DNA from 2 places in the Clostridium sp. DL-VIII genome. Region 1 is predicted to be linked to the other one. Evidence: riboswitches for the same ligand, from Rfam matches in the RefSeq annotation. Region 1 holds a riboswitch; the other holds the start of a gene.
The links. Region 1 has a riboswitch for ZMP and ZTP ahead of CDLVIII_RS22440 (phosphoribosylaminoimidazolecarboxamide formyltransferase). Riboswitches for the same ligand answer to the same signal wherever they lie in the genome.
Positions count from the first base shown of each region.

Region 1 (6,390 bases):
AATTGGTTCACATGCATAAAGACTATCACCTAAAATGCAGATATTAAGCTTTCTAAACTTATATTTCAATTTTTTCATAAGTCTTCTAGCTGCATTTATTTCACAATCTTGTTTGCTAACGCTTTCGTTCTCATTTTCTACAAATTCAGTTAATATACTAAATGTCATATTTCCTAAAATAAGCTTAGCTTCTAATACCGTGTGATAATAAGTTATTCTTTCTATTTCACCAGTATCTTTATTCTTGTGTTCTTTCCTTAAACAATGTTCACAATGTTTTTCCTTAAAGGAAAATAATTGTGAACCATCAATAGCAATGCACCAATGCTTATCTAATAATCGATATTTCTCCAACGACCTTTTTTTGAAAAGCTCTCGTATCATATAATCTCTAATTTTTTCTAATTCAGATACGTCTAATTTTCTCAAAAAGTCATTTATAGTATCATAGTGTGGTATGTCTTCTAACGAGTCATATCCTAATGATTTAGCTATATTATCTATTGCTAAATCATTGTTAAAATCATTTGTCATTCTATTCATGCTAACAATTCCAGAAACATTTTTCATAATAACTACAAACAGTATTATTTCTGGATTATAAGTTATATAACTTTGATTTCTTTTATCTTTCACATTGGCTAATTTCCTATTAAAATCTCTAAAAAAATGCTTTTTTATTTTTGAAAATTCTCCGAAAAAATTTATTTCTTTTTCCATTTCTCTTTTTTGTTTTCTTGTTCTTCTATTCATAACTTTCCCCGCAAACGTAGTAATTTAGGCACTTTTCTTAATTATATTTTATCATAATTCATTACATTTTTGGAGTTTATTTACTCGAAATTAATTCAATCTTTAGAGCTGGTAAAACCTTATCTTTGAATTTAAAACCAATTTAAATGTAATATTAAGGAATGTGAATTATATTATTTTTAAATGTTTTTAATAGTATTATTCGTAAAATCAATTAAAAATATTCCTTTTTATTTATTGATTTTTTAATAAATTCAAATGAAAAATAAAGCTAAATTCACACACTCATTAAATAAAACAGATGTGCTTATTATTTTCACTGTTTCTAAACTAAATGCCCTTCTTCAGTTGAATCTTGACATAAATATGAATGGAAGTTTATTATATGATAGATACTAAATATGTTCTAATTGACAGTTTATATTTAACAATTAACAGTAAATGATGAAATTCAAGTTGAATTTCTTTAAAATTATTAAATATTAATATCTAACTAGAACTTATAACCATAAAACAACCTAAAATAAATTCTTAAAGAAGAGGAGTATTATATGTATCCAAAAGATTTAAATTACAAGATGCCTGCTGAATGGACCACTCATGAGCGTACCTTTATTTCATGGCCTGTTAAAGAATCTATGTGCCATCCTGAAAACCATGAAAGTGTATGTCTTGGATATGCTGAATTCATCAAGGCAATTTCAGAATTTGAACCAGTTACAGTAATTGTGAACCCTGAAGATTTAACTTACGTGCAAAATCATTTTAAAACCTCTAATAATGTAGAATTTCTTTCTATCGAACATAATGATGCATGGCTTCGTGATAATGGTCCAACATTTATAATGAATGATACGCAAAGCTTAGCTGGCGTGAATTGGAACTTTAATGCTTGGGGTGGAAAATATGCTCCTTGGGATTTAGACGACAAAGTAGCAGGAAAAATTCTAGAACATTTCAATGTAGAAAAATTTGATGCACCTTTCATTTTAGAAGGCGGTTCAATTCATGTTGATGGAGAAGGAACTCTGCTTACTACTGAAGAATGCTTACTAAATCCTAATAGAAACCCAGACCTTACTAAGGAACAAATTGAAAATTATTTAAAAGAATATTTAAATATAGAAAAAGTTATCTGGCTAAAAAATGGTTTAGATGGCGATGAAACTGATGGTCACGTAGATAATATAGCCTGCTTTGCAGCTCCAGGGAAAATCCTTATGCAAACCTGCAATGACCATGAAGATAACAATTATAAAATAACCTTAGAAAATCTTGAAATATTAAAAAATTCAACGGATGCCAAAGGCAGAAAGTTTGAAATTATTAAAATTAATCAGCCGCCTAGAACTGAATATAAAGGTGAAAGATTAACTTTAAGCTATTTAAACTTCTACTTTGTAAATGACGGTATTATTTTACCTGTATTTGGCGGTAATGCTAAAGAAGCTGATAAAGCTGCTGCAAAAGTGCTAAGTGAAACCTTCCCTGATAGAAAAATCAGAACGGTAGATGGAATAGCTGTTATTAAAGAAGGTGGGAATATACATTGTACTACTCAGCAGATGCCAGCTTCTAAATAATAAAATAATAAGATGAGGTGATACACATGAGAAAAGTTAAAGTTGCAGCTACCCAAATGAGCTGTTCTTCAAACATCGATGAAAATATTTCTAAAGCTGAAAAATTTGTAAGAGAAGCAGCCGATAAAGGTGCTCAAATAATTTTGCTTCAAGAATTATTTGAAACTCCATATTTTTGTCAAAAAGAAAAATCAGATTATTATATCTACGCTACAGAAGTAGAACAAAATAAAGCTATTAATCACTTTAAGAAAATTGCCAAAGAACTTAAAGTTGTTCTTCCTATCAGTTTTTATGAGAAGAAAAATTATGCAAGATATAATGCCATTGCAATAATCGATGCTGATGGTGAAGTACTTGGTACCTACAGAAAAAGCCATATTCCTGATGGCCCTGGCTATGAAGAAAAATTTTACTTTAATCCAGGAGACACTGGTTTTAAAGTATGGAAAACACGCTATGGTAAAATTGGCGTAGGTATATGCTGGGATCAATGGTATCCAGAAGCAGCTAGATGCATGACTCTTATGGGTGCTGAAATGATATTCTATCCTACTGCTATTGGTTCTGAACCTCAAGATGGATCAATTGATTCAAAAGATCACTGGCAGGCTTGTATGCTTGGTCATGCAGCCGCTAATTTAATTCCTGTAATCGCCTCAAACCGTGTTGGCGTAGAAGAGGATGAAGACTCTAAAATCACCTTCTATGGTTCATCCTTTATTGCAGGACCACAAGGTAATAAAGTTATTGAAGCTAATCGCAGCGAAGAAACAGTATTGGTTGCTGAATTTGATTTAGATGAGCTTGAAACACAACGTATTGAATGGGGAATATTCAGAGATAGACGTCCTGACTTATATAAAATTATTACCTCTTATGATGGAGACTTAATAATTTAGATTTAAACTTAAAATTAAAAGTTCTGCTAAGACAATATTAACTGGATATGCTTAGCGGAACTTTTTTAATATTAATAATAAATGTTATCTGATCTTTAAAAAACTATCTTTAATCTAAAATAATGTACTTCTTTCTATTCTCTGGAACATAATATTTTATTTCTCTACTTTATTAAATTAATGATGGAAAAGTCTTATTCCTGTAAATGCCATAGCTATATTATATTTGTCGCAGATTTCAATTACATTATCATCTCTTATAGATCCACCTGGCTGAGCTATATAAGAAACGCCACTTTTTCTAGCACGTTCTATGTTATCTCCAAAAGGGAAAAATGCATCTGAACCTAAAGATACCTCTGATAATTTTTCAAGCCATATTATCCTTTCTTCTTTGCTTAATGGTTCTGGCTTTTCAGAAAATATATCTTCCCAACCCCCATCACATAATAGATTCATATAATCATCTGAAATATAAACATCTATTGCATTATCTCTATCTGCTCTTTTTATTTCTTTTTTAAAAGGAAGTTTTATAACCTTTGGATTTTGTCTCAAAAACCACGCATCAGCTTTATTTCCAGCCAATCTAGTACAGTGAATTCTTGATTGCTGACCTGCACCAATTCCAATAGCCTGTCCATCTTTTGCATAACATACAGAATTTGATTGTGTATACTTAAGTGTAATTAGAGCTACAATCAAGTCCCTTTTAGCATCGTCAGGTACAATTTTATTTTTAGTAGGCAAATTATTAAATATATCTTGACTTATTTTTACATCATTTCTCTTTTGTTCAAAGGTTACTCCATAGATTTCTCTTGTTTCAATTTCCTTCGGAACATAATTGATATCCATTTGTATTATTAAATACTTACCTTTACGCTTACTTTTCAATATTTTAAGCGCTTTATCAGAATAAGCTGGTGCTATTATTCCATCAGATACCTCTCGTGATAAAAATTTTGCTGTCTGCTCATTGCACTCATCTGACAAAGCTACAAAATCTCCATATGAAGACATTCTATCTGCGCCTCTTGCTCTTATATATGCTGTTGAAATATCTGATAATTCCTCCTCCTCTACAAAATATGCTTTCTTTAAAATTTCAGTTAGGGGAATAGCTACTGCAGCTCCTGCCGGGCTAACATGCTTAAAAGATGCAGCTGCAGCTAAGCCTGTAGCTTCTTTTAATTCTTTTACAAGCTGCCAGCTATTAAATGCATCTAATAAATTTATATATCCTGGAGTCCCATTTAATATTTTTATTGGTAGATTTTCATCCTGAGTAAAAATTCTAGCTGGCTTTTGATTTTGATTACATCCATACTTTAAAATCAATTCTTTCATTATATAATCATTCCTTTCTTAAGATATCAAACATTTTGAAATCATTTTTTCAGACTTTCACTCCTCATTAATACAACAAAAAAGCCCACTATCCAGGCTTTTGCCCAGACGGTCGGCTTTTAAATTGTTATACTTCATGTGGTTTATCCCACTTCCGTCAGTCGTATAACTCTATATATATTAAATACTATTTTTTAACGAATTTGTCAATCTGTAAAGTAATTTTAATTTTAAAAGATTAGTAAATAACTAAGTCACTACTTTTTAGCTGTTTATATTTTTTATTAAGCTGCAGATAATATTAAACCTCATTTGTATCTCGAGCAAATTTCCCATTGCAGAGTTTCCTCATTCCTTCCAGTTCTTCATATGTTACATCAACAAGCTTATTTATTGTTTCATTATCCAATCCGGCTTTTATTGCTTTTATTGTTAAACTCCATTTATCAATACTAGGCTTAAATATAAAATGTAAAAACATGCTTACAGTTGTAATCTTATATTTTGAAGCATCAGAAATTGAAATACCGCCGTTCATAAAATTTATTAATTCATCTTTTTTCACATCTGCCATCCGTGCAATTGTATCAAGTTCTATATTATATTCTGACACTAAGCTATCTATTACTCCTCGATTCCTTTCATCAGGCGTAATTTCAGAAATATAATATAATACAGCTAGTGTACTACTAAACTTTCCTCTATCCTCCACAGATATTTTATTCTTATTTTCATTAAAGTTATTCAAAAACCATGTCTCTACTCCCAAAACCTTTGAAAGAGATTTAACATTCATTTTATATTCTTTAATTAAAAAGTCTAACATCTCTTCATTGCTTTTTCCCACATGACATTTAATTTCTACTTCTTCATTCTTTGTACTATCTTTATTAATCATTATATATTCCTCTTCAAACCAAATAAATATATACATTTACTTAAGTAAACTTATATGCACACCTTCATCAGAAATCACATACATTTTTGTGTAGTAGGCATTTGAAATTTAGCTGTTCTAAGGTTCTTAATGGGAGCTTGTTCCATTTATTGCTTGTCATAAACTTTGCTTTAGGATCATGCAAAAATGTGTACATGCTCCCATTTAGAACCTATCAGCGAAAATTTCATAAGTCCTGTGAAACAAAAATGTATGTAATTTCGGTAAGCTTCCATTTAAATCTATGTTAAAAGTTAGAACTCTATATTACCCAATCTCCATTTTTAAATACTTGAACTTTTTCACCACTCGCAGTTTCTCCGATTATTTCAAGCTCCTCTGAACCTACCATGAAATCTATATGAGTCAACGAATCATTAACTCCCTTTTCTAGAAGTTCTTTTTCTGACATATTATCACTGCCTTTTAAGCAGCTTGGGTATGCCTTACCAAAAGCAAAGTGGCAAGATGCATTTTCATCAAATAATGTATTATAGAATATTAGTCCTGAGTTTGATATAGGTGAGTTATAGCCAACTAAAGCAACTTCTCCTAAATATCTTGCACCTTCATCAGTATCTAAAAGTCCTTTTAATATTTCTTCACCCTTTTCTGCTGTAAAATCAACAATTTTACCATCTTTAAAAGTAAGCTTAAAATTATCTATCAAGTTTCCGCCATAATTTAAAGGTTTTTTACTAGTTACATAGCCATTTACACCATCTCTCTTTGGAAGAGTAAATACTTCTTCTGTTGGCATATTAGCTACAAATCTAACTCCATCTTTAGTATTTTCTGCTCCAGCTAACCACTCATGACCTTCTGGAAGCTCCACAACTAAATCAGTTCCTTCTGATTTATAGTG
Region 1 is NZ_CM001240.1:4,854,657-4,861,046, forward strand. Features, by position in the region: gene CDLVIII_RS22425 (transposase family protein) at 1-753, opposite strand, end outside; gene CDLVIII_RS22430 (agmatine deiminase family protein) at 1,305-2,336, shown strand; gene aguB (N-carbamoylputrescine amidase) at 2,363-3,238, shown strand; gene CDLVIII_RS22440 (phosphoribosylaminoimidazolecarboxamide formyltransferase) at 3,416-4,588, opposite strand; ZMP/ZTP riboswitch at 4,684-4,763, opposite strand; gene CDLVIII_RS22445 (HTH domain-containing protein) at 4,890-5,486, opposite strand; gene CDLVIII_RS22450 (aminopeptidase) at 5,788-6,390, opposite strand, start outside.

Region 2 (6,390 bases), 3.1 Mb from region 1:
TTATATTTAAATAATGGTAATGGTGGAGTTGTTAATTCGTCAAGAGGTATACTGCTAGCCTATAAGAAAGCAAATAAACCAGAAGAATTTGCCCTATGCGCTAGAGAAGAAGCAATAAAAATGAGAGATGCAATTAAAGAGGCAGTAATTAAATCAGTTAACAGTTAAGGGACAAATCCTCTTTCGAGGATTTGAAAAATTATATATTTGAGAAATTCTAAAGGAAAAGTAAATGTTAAAATTATATATTTAGAAACATGAATTTTTTTCCTTGGGGTTTCATTTACAACTGTGAACTGAATAAATGGAGGGAAAGTATGGCTATAGCTTACAGAAATGCAAGAGTAATTTCAAATGAAGAAATTTCAAAAGATATATATAAATTAATATTAGAGGATCATAATGAAATAAATGCTGGTCAATTTTATATGTTAAAAATCAATGGTCAAACACTTTTACCAAGACCTATAAGCATATGTGAAAAGAAGGAAAATGCATTAACATTTTTATATGCAGTAGTTGGAAATGGCACTAAAGAGTATGCAAAGCTTAAAGAAAATGATGAAATAAGCATAACAGGACCTCTTGGAAATGGTTTTGATTTGAATAAGGATTATGGTAAAGTTGCATTAGTTGCAGGGGGAATAGGAACTGCACCTATGCTTGAACTTGCAAAGAGATTAAGAGAAAAGAGCAAGGAACAGAAAATAGATTTATATGCAGGTTTTAGAGATGACGTTTACTTAATAGATGAATTAAAAGAATATGCAAATGAGGCTTATATATCCACAAATACTGGAAAACATGGACATAAGGGGTTTGTTACAGAACTTTTAAAGCCGGAGGCATATGATACAGTTTTATGCTGTGGACCAGAAGTTATGATGAAAAAAGTTGTAGAGATGTGCAAAGAAAAGAATACTAAGGTTTATGTGTCTATGGAAAAACATATGGCTTGTGGAGTAGGTGCTTGTTTAGTATGTACGTGCAAGACAAAAGATGGACATAAGAGAACTTGTAAAGATGGCCCAGTTTTCGATGGATACTATGTAGAATTATAATAGGCAGGAGGAATTAAATTGTTGAAGGTAAATATTAACGGAGTAGAATTTAAAAATCCTGTAATTGCTGCATCAGGAACTTTTGGTTTTGGTGAAGAATTTAATGATTTTTATGACGTAGGAATTTTAGGTGGAATATCTTCAAAGGGTCTAACAATAAATCCAAAACAAGGCAATGAGGGAATTAGAGTATTTGAAACTCCATCAGGAATGATGAATTCAGTTGGACTTCAAAATCCAGGAATAGATGCATTTATACATAATGAACTTCTAAGTATGAAAAAGCTTGGGACTAATGTTATAGCTAATATTGGCGGAGGCTGTTTAGAGGATTATATTGAAGCTGTAACTAAAATTAATGAAACAGATGTGGATATGATTGAACTCAATATATCCTGCCCAAACGTAAAGCACGGAGGAATGGCCTTTGGAATAAAATCAGATGTAGCATATGGGGTTGTTAAAGAAATCAAGTCAATAGTTAAGAAACCATTGATGGTTAAATTATCACCAAATGCAGAAGATATAGTTGATATGGCCTTAAAATGTCAGGAAGCGGGTGCAGATTCCATTTCGCTTATAAATACATTAAAGGGAATGGCAATTGATGTATATAAAAGAAAGCCAGTATTTAATAATATAACAGCAGGTTTATCCGGGCCAGCAGTAAAGCCAATTGCACTTAGAATGGTTTATGAAGTATCAAAAGCAGTAGATATTCCAGTGATAGGACTTGGGGGGATATCTAATGGTAAAGATGCTATTGAATTTATGATGGCAGGAGCAAGTGCAGTGCAGATAGGAACAATTAACTTTGTGAATCCTATGGCAGGAAAAGAAATAATTGAAGAAATGGAAGCTTTCTTAAAAGAACAAGGGATTAAAGATATAAATGAAATTGTAGGAATAATTTAACCAATTTAATGAGTGGAGGATGTTTTGATGAAGGAATATAAGAGAGAATTTATTGATTTTATGATTGAATGCGGAGTATTAACATTTGGAGATTTTGTTACTAAGAGCGGAAGAAAGACGCCTTTCTTTGTTAATACAGGTAATTATCAAACAGGAAAACAATTAAAAAAGCTTGGTGAATTTTATGCAGAGGCTATAAAAGAGAATTTTGAGGACGATTATGATGTACTATTTGGACCTGCTTATAAAGGAATTCCATTAAGTGTTACTACAGCTATAGCACTTTCAGATTCGTTTGATATTGATGTTAGATATTGTTCAAATAGAAAAGAAATAAAGGATCACGGAGACAAGGGAATTCTTTTAGGAAGTAAATTGAATGATGGAGATAAGGTGTTGATAGTTGAAGATGTTACAACAGCGGGAACTTCAATTTATGAAACTATGCCTATCTTAAAAAGTGCAGGAGATGTTAATGTTAAAGGACTTATAATATCAGTGGATAGGATGGAAAGAGGCCAGGGAGAAAAATCTGCACTTGTAGAAATTAGAGAAAAATTTGGATTTAAAACTTGTGCCATAGTAACAATGGCTGAAGTAATAGAATATTTATATAACAAAGAAATTAATGGAACTATTCTTATAACTGATGAAGTTAAAGGAAGAATAGATGAATACTATAAACAATATGGTGCAAAATAAAAGTGTTACATTTTAGCTATCACATAAACTTAGAGTTTTAGGAGGGCTTATGAATATTTTAATTACAAATGACGATGGAATTAATGCTCCTGGAATAATTTCTTTGGCAAAAGAAGTTTCTAAGGCGCATAATATTACAATCGTTGCACCTAGAGAACAGAAAAGTGCTTCAAGCCATTCTATATCTCTGCATCATCCTATAAAAATAAGAGAAGAAGTTATTGAGGGATTAAACTGTAAAGCATATAGTGTAGCGGGTACACCTGCTGATTGTACACAAGTAGGAATAGCTTTTTTAAAAGATGATATAGATTTAGTAATATCAGGAGTAAATTATGGCTTAAATGCAGGCATTGATATTTTATATTCAGGTACAGTTTCAGCTGCTATAGAAGGAGCAATTTATAGTATTCCATCAATTGCAGTATCTATGGATTTATCAAAAGAGAATAGGGAAGAAGATTATTCAAAGGCTATATTTTGGCTTATGAAAGTACTAGATATAGCAAAAGAGAAATATTTTAAAAGTGATATTGTTTTAAATGTCAATGTACCTAGTTTAAGCAATGGAGATATAAAAGGAATTAAAGTTTGCAAGATCGGGAAAACAACATACAAAAATGAGTATGTCCTCTTAGAAAGTAATGCTGAAGATAAAGCGTATAAAATTAAAGGAACTAGAAATGATATTGAAAAGGATGAAACAGATTTATATTATTTATCACAAGGATATGTTACTTTAACGCCGCTTCATTTTGATTTTACAAGTTTTAAATTGTTAGATGAGGTTAAAGACGTTTTTGAAAAATAAACTGCGATGATTAAATTAATAGATTTAATAGTTCTAGAATGCACAAAGTGATGGTCAAAATGTTAGATTTTGATCATCACTTTTACGTTTATATAAAAATTAATGTATGTTATTTAGTATTAGCATAATTGCGGCAAAAGTGAAAATGATTTCTAAATGATAAATATTATCATTGACAAAGAGAAAATTAATGTATACAATAATGGTATGAATTAATAAATTAAAAATTGACTGATGAGGCGGCGGCTTATTCAGAGTGGTAATTTATTCCGGTTGACAAAATATAAGGGTTAGTATTATCCTTATATTAGATAGTAGTCATATGACTGACGGAAGTGGAGTTACCACATGAAGTATGACTGAGGTATATTGTTTTATATGCCAAAATAAGCCGACCGTCTGGGCGAGAAAGCCTGGATTGTCGGCTTTTTCATGTAGAAAAATATTATATAAAGTAATATGGGGAGGATGTAAAATGGTTAAACAATGGGAAGGATTTAAAGAAGGAACTTGGCAAGAAGGAATTGACGTAAGAAATTTTATACAAAAGAATTATAGATTGTATGAAGGCGATTCTAGCTTTCTAGAAGGAAAAACAGAAAAGACAAGTAAAGTATGGGAGAAAGCTTATGCTTTAATAGTTGAAGAAGTTAAAAGGGGAATTATTGATGTTGCTACAGATAGAGTGTCAGGAATTGATAACTATGAAGCAGGATATATAGATAAAGATAATGAAGTTATAGTTGGACTTCAAACAGATGCACCTCTTAAGAGAATAGTAAATCCATTTGGTGGAATGAGAATGGTTCAAAGTTCATTAAAAGAATATGGATATGAGCTTGATCCAGATATTGAAAAACATTTTTCAAGATATAGAAAGACTCATAATGAAGGGGTTTTTGATGCATATACAAAAGAAATAAGAGCTGCAAGAAGTGCAGGACTTTTAACAGGACTTCCAGATGCTTATGGAAGAGGAAGAATAATAGGAGATTACAGAAGAGTACCTCTTTATGGAATAGATTATTTAATAGAAGAAAAGAAAAAGGATTTAGATAACCTTAATGGAGATATGCTGGATGAATTGGTAAGAAAAAGAGAAGAGGTATCTATGCAGATTAGAGCCTTAAGTGAAATTAAATCAATGGCATCAAAATATGGAATTGATATATCTAAACCAGCATCAAATGCTAAGGAAGCGGCTCAATATTTATATTTTGGGTATTTAGCAGGAATTAAAGAAAATAATGGAGCAGCAACTTCATTTGGAAGAACTTCAACATTTTTAGATATCTATATCGAAAGAGATTTAGAATCAGGATTAATAACAGAAAAAGAAGCTCAGGAAATAGTTGATCAATTAATAATTAAATTGAGACTAGTTAGACATTTAAGAACTCCAGAATACAACGAATTATTTGGAGGAGACCCAACATGGGTAACTGAATCAATTGGTGGCGTAGGCATAAATGGTAAACCTCTTGTAACTAAAAATTCGTTTAGATATTTGCATACATTAATTAACCTTGGAACATCAGCAGAACCTAACCTTACAGTTTTATGGTCAGATAGATTGCCAGAAAGTTTCAAGAAATATTGTGCAGAAATTTCAATAAAGACAGATTCTATTCAATATGAAAATGATGAGGTTATGAGACCAGTGTATGGTGATGATTATGCTATAGCCTGCTGTGTATCAGCAATGAAGGTTGGAAAGCAAATGCAGTTCTTTGGAGCTAGAGCAAATGTTGCTAAATCACTTTTATATGCTATTAATGGTGGAGTAGATGAATTAAAAGGAATAAAGGTAGTACCAGATATAGAAAGAATAACTGATGAAATTCTTGATTTTAATAAAGTTAAAGCAAATTATTTTAAGGTTTTAGAGTATGTTGCAAAAACTTATGTGGATACTATGAATATAATCCACTTTATGCATGACAAATATGCATATGAAGCAGGACAAATGGCTTTACATGATACTATGGTAGAAAGATTGATGGCTTTTGGTATAGCTGGGCTTTCAGTAGCTATAGATTCATTATCTGCAGTTAAGTATGCTAAGGTTAAGCCAATCAGAAATGAAGAGGGAATAGCAGTAGACTTTGAAGTAGAAGGCGATTTCCCTAAATACGGAAACGATGATGATAGAGCAGATGATTTAGGAGTGGAATTAGTAACTAAATTCTCAGGCGAGCTTAAAAAGCATCCATTATACAGAAATGCTAAACATACACTATCAGCATTAACAATTACATCAAATGTAATGTATGGAAAGAAGACAGGAACAACTCCAGATGGAAGAAAGAAGGGTGAGCCACTTGCACCAGGAGCAAATCCAATGCATGGAAGAGATATAAATGGAGCGTTAGCATCACTAAACTCAGTAGCTAAGATACCATATAATGAAATCTGCCAAGATGGAGTTTCTAATACATTCTCAATTGTGCCAGATGCTCTTGGAAAAGATGAAGATCAAAAGATCAATAATTTAGTTGCAATATTAGATGGATATTTTGTTCAAGGAGCACATCATTTGAATGTTAATGTTCTTAACAGACAAACACTTATTGATGCAATGGAAAATCCAGATAAATATCCAACACTTACAATAAGAGTTTCAGGATATGCAGTTAACTTCAGCAGGCTATCAAAAGAACAACAACTTGAAGTTATAAGCAGAACCTTCCATGAAAGCATTTAGCTCAGTTATAAGTTAAGAGTTAGTAGTTAAGAGTTAAGGATGAAACCCCCTTTGGGGGGGATTTCTGAAATTATAGTTTTTTAGAAAAGCCAGCAGGCTTTTCATACCTAATTTTATCTTTTAATGTATAACTAATAACTTTTAATTTAGCTAAGGACTTAAGTTCCTAATTGTTAATTATCCACAGGATACCTCAA
Region 2 is NZ_CM001240.1:1,730,015-1,736,404, forward strand. Features, by position in the region: gene pyrF (orotidine-5'-phosphate decarboxylase) at 1-168, shown strand, start outside; gene CDLVIII_RS07910 (dihydroorotate dehydrogenase electron transfer subunit) at 318-1,061, shown strand; gene CDLVIII_RS07915 (dihydroorotate dehydrogenase) at 1,080-1,976, shown strand; gene pyrE (orotate phosphoribosyltransferase) at 2,004-2,678, shown strand; gene surE (5'/3'-nucleotidase SurE) at 2,728-3,489, shown strand; ZMP/ZTP riboswitch at 3,802-3,901, shown strand; gene pflB (formate C-acetyltransferase) at 3,965-6,193, shown strand.
Region 2: linked by a shared signal. The riboswitch ahead of pflB (formate C-acetyltransferase) and the one ahead of CDLVIII_RS22440 (phosphoribosylaminoimidazolecarboxamide formyltransferase) in region 1 are both predicted to bind ZMP and ZTP.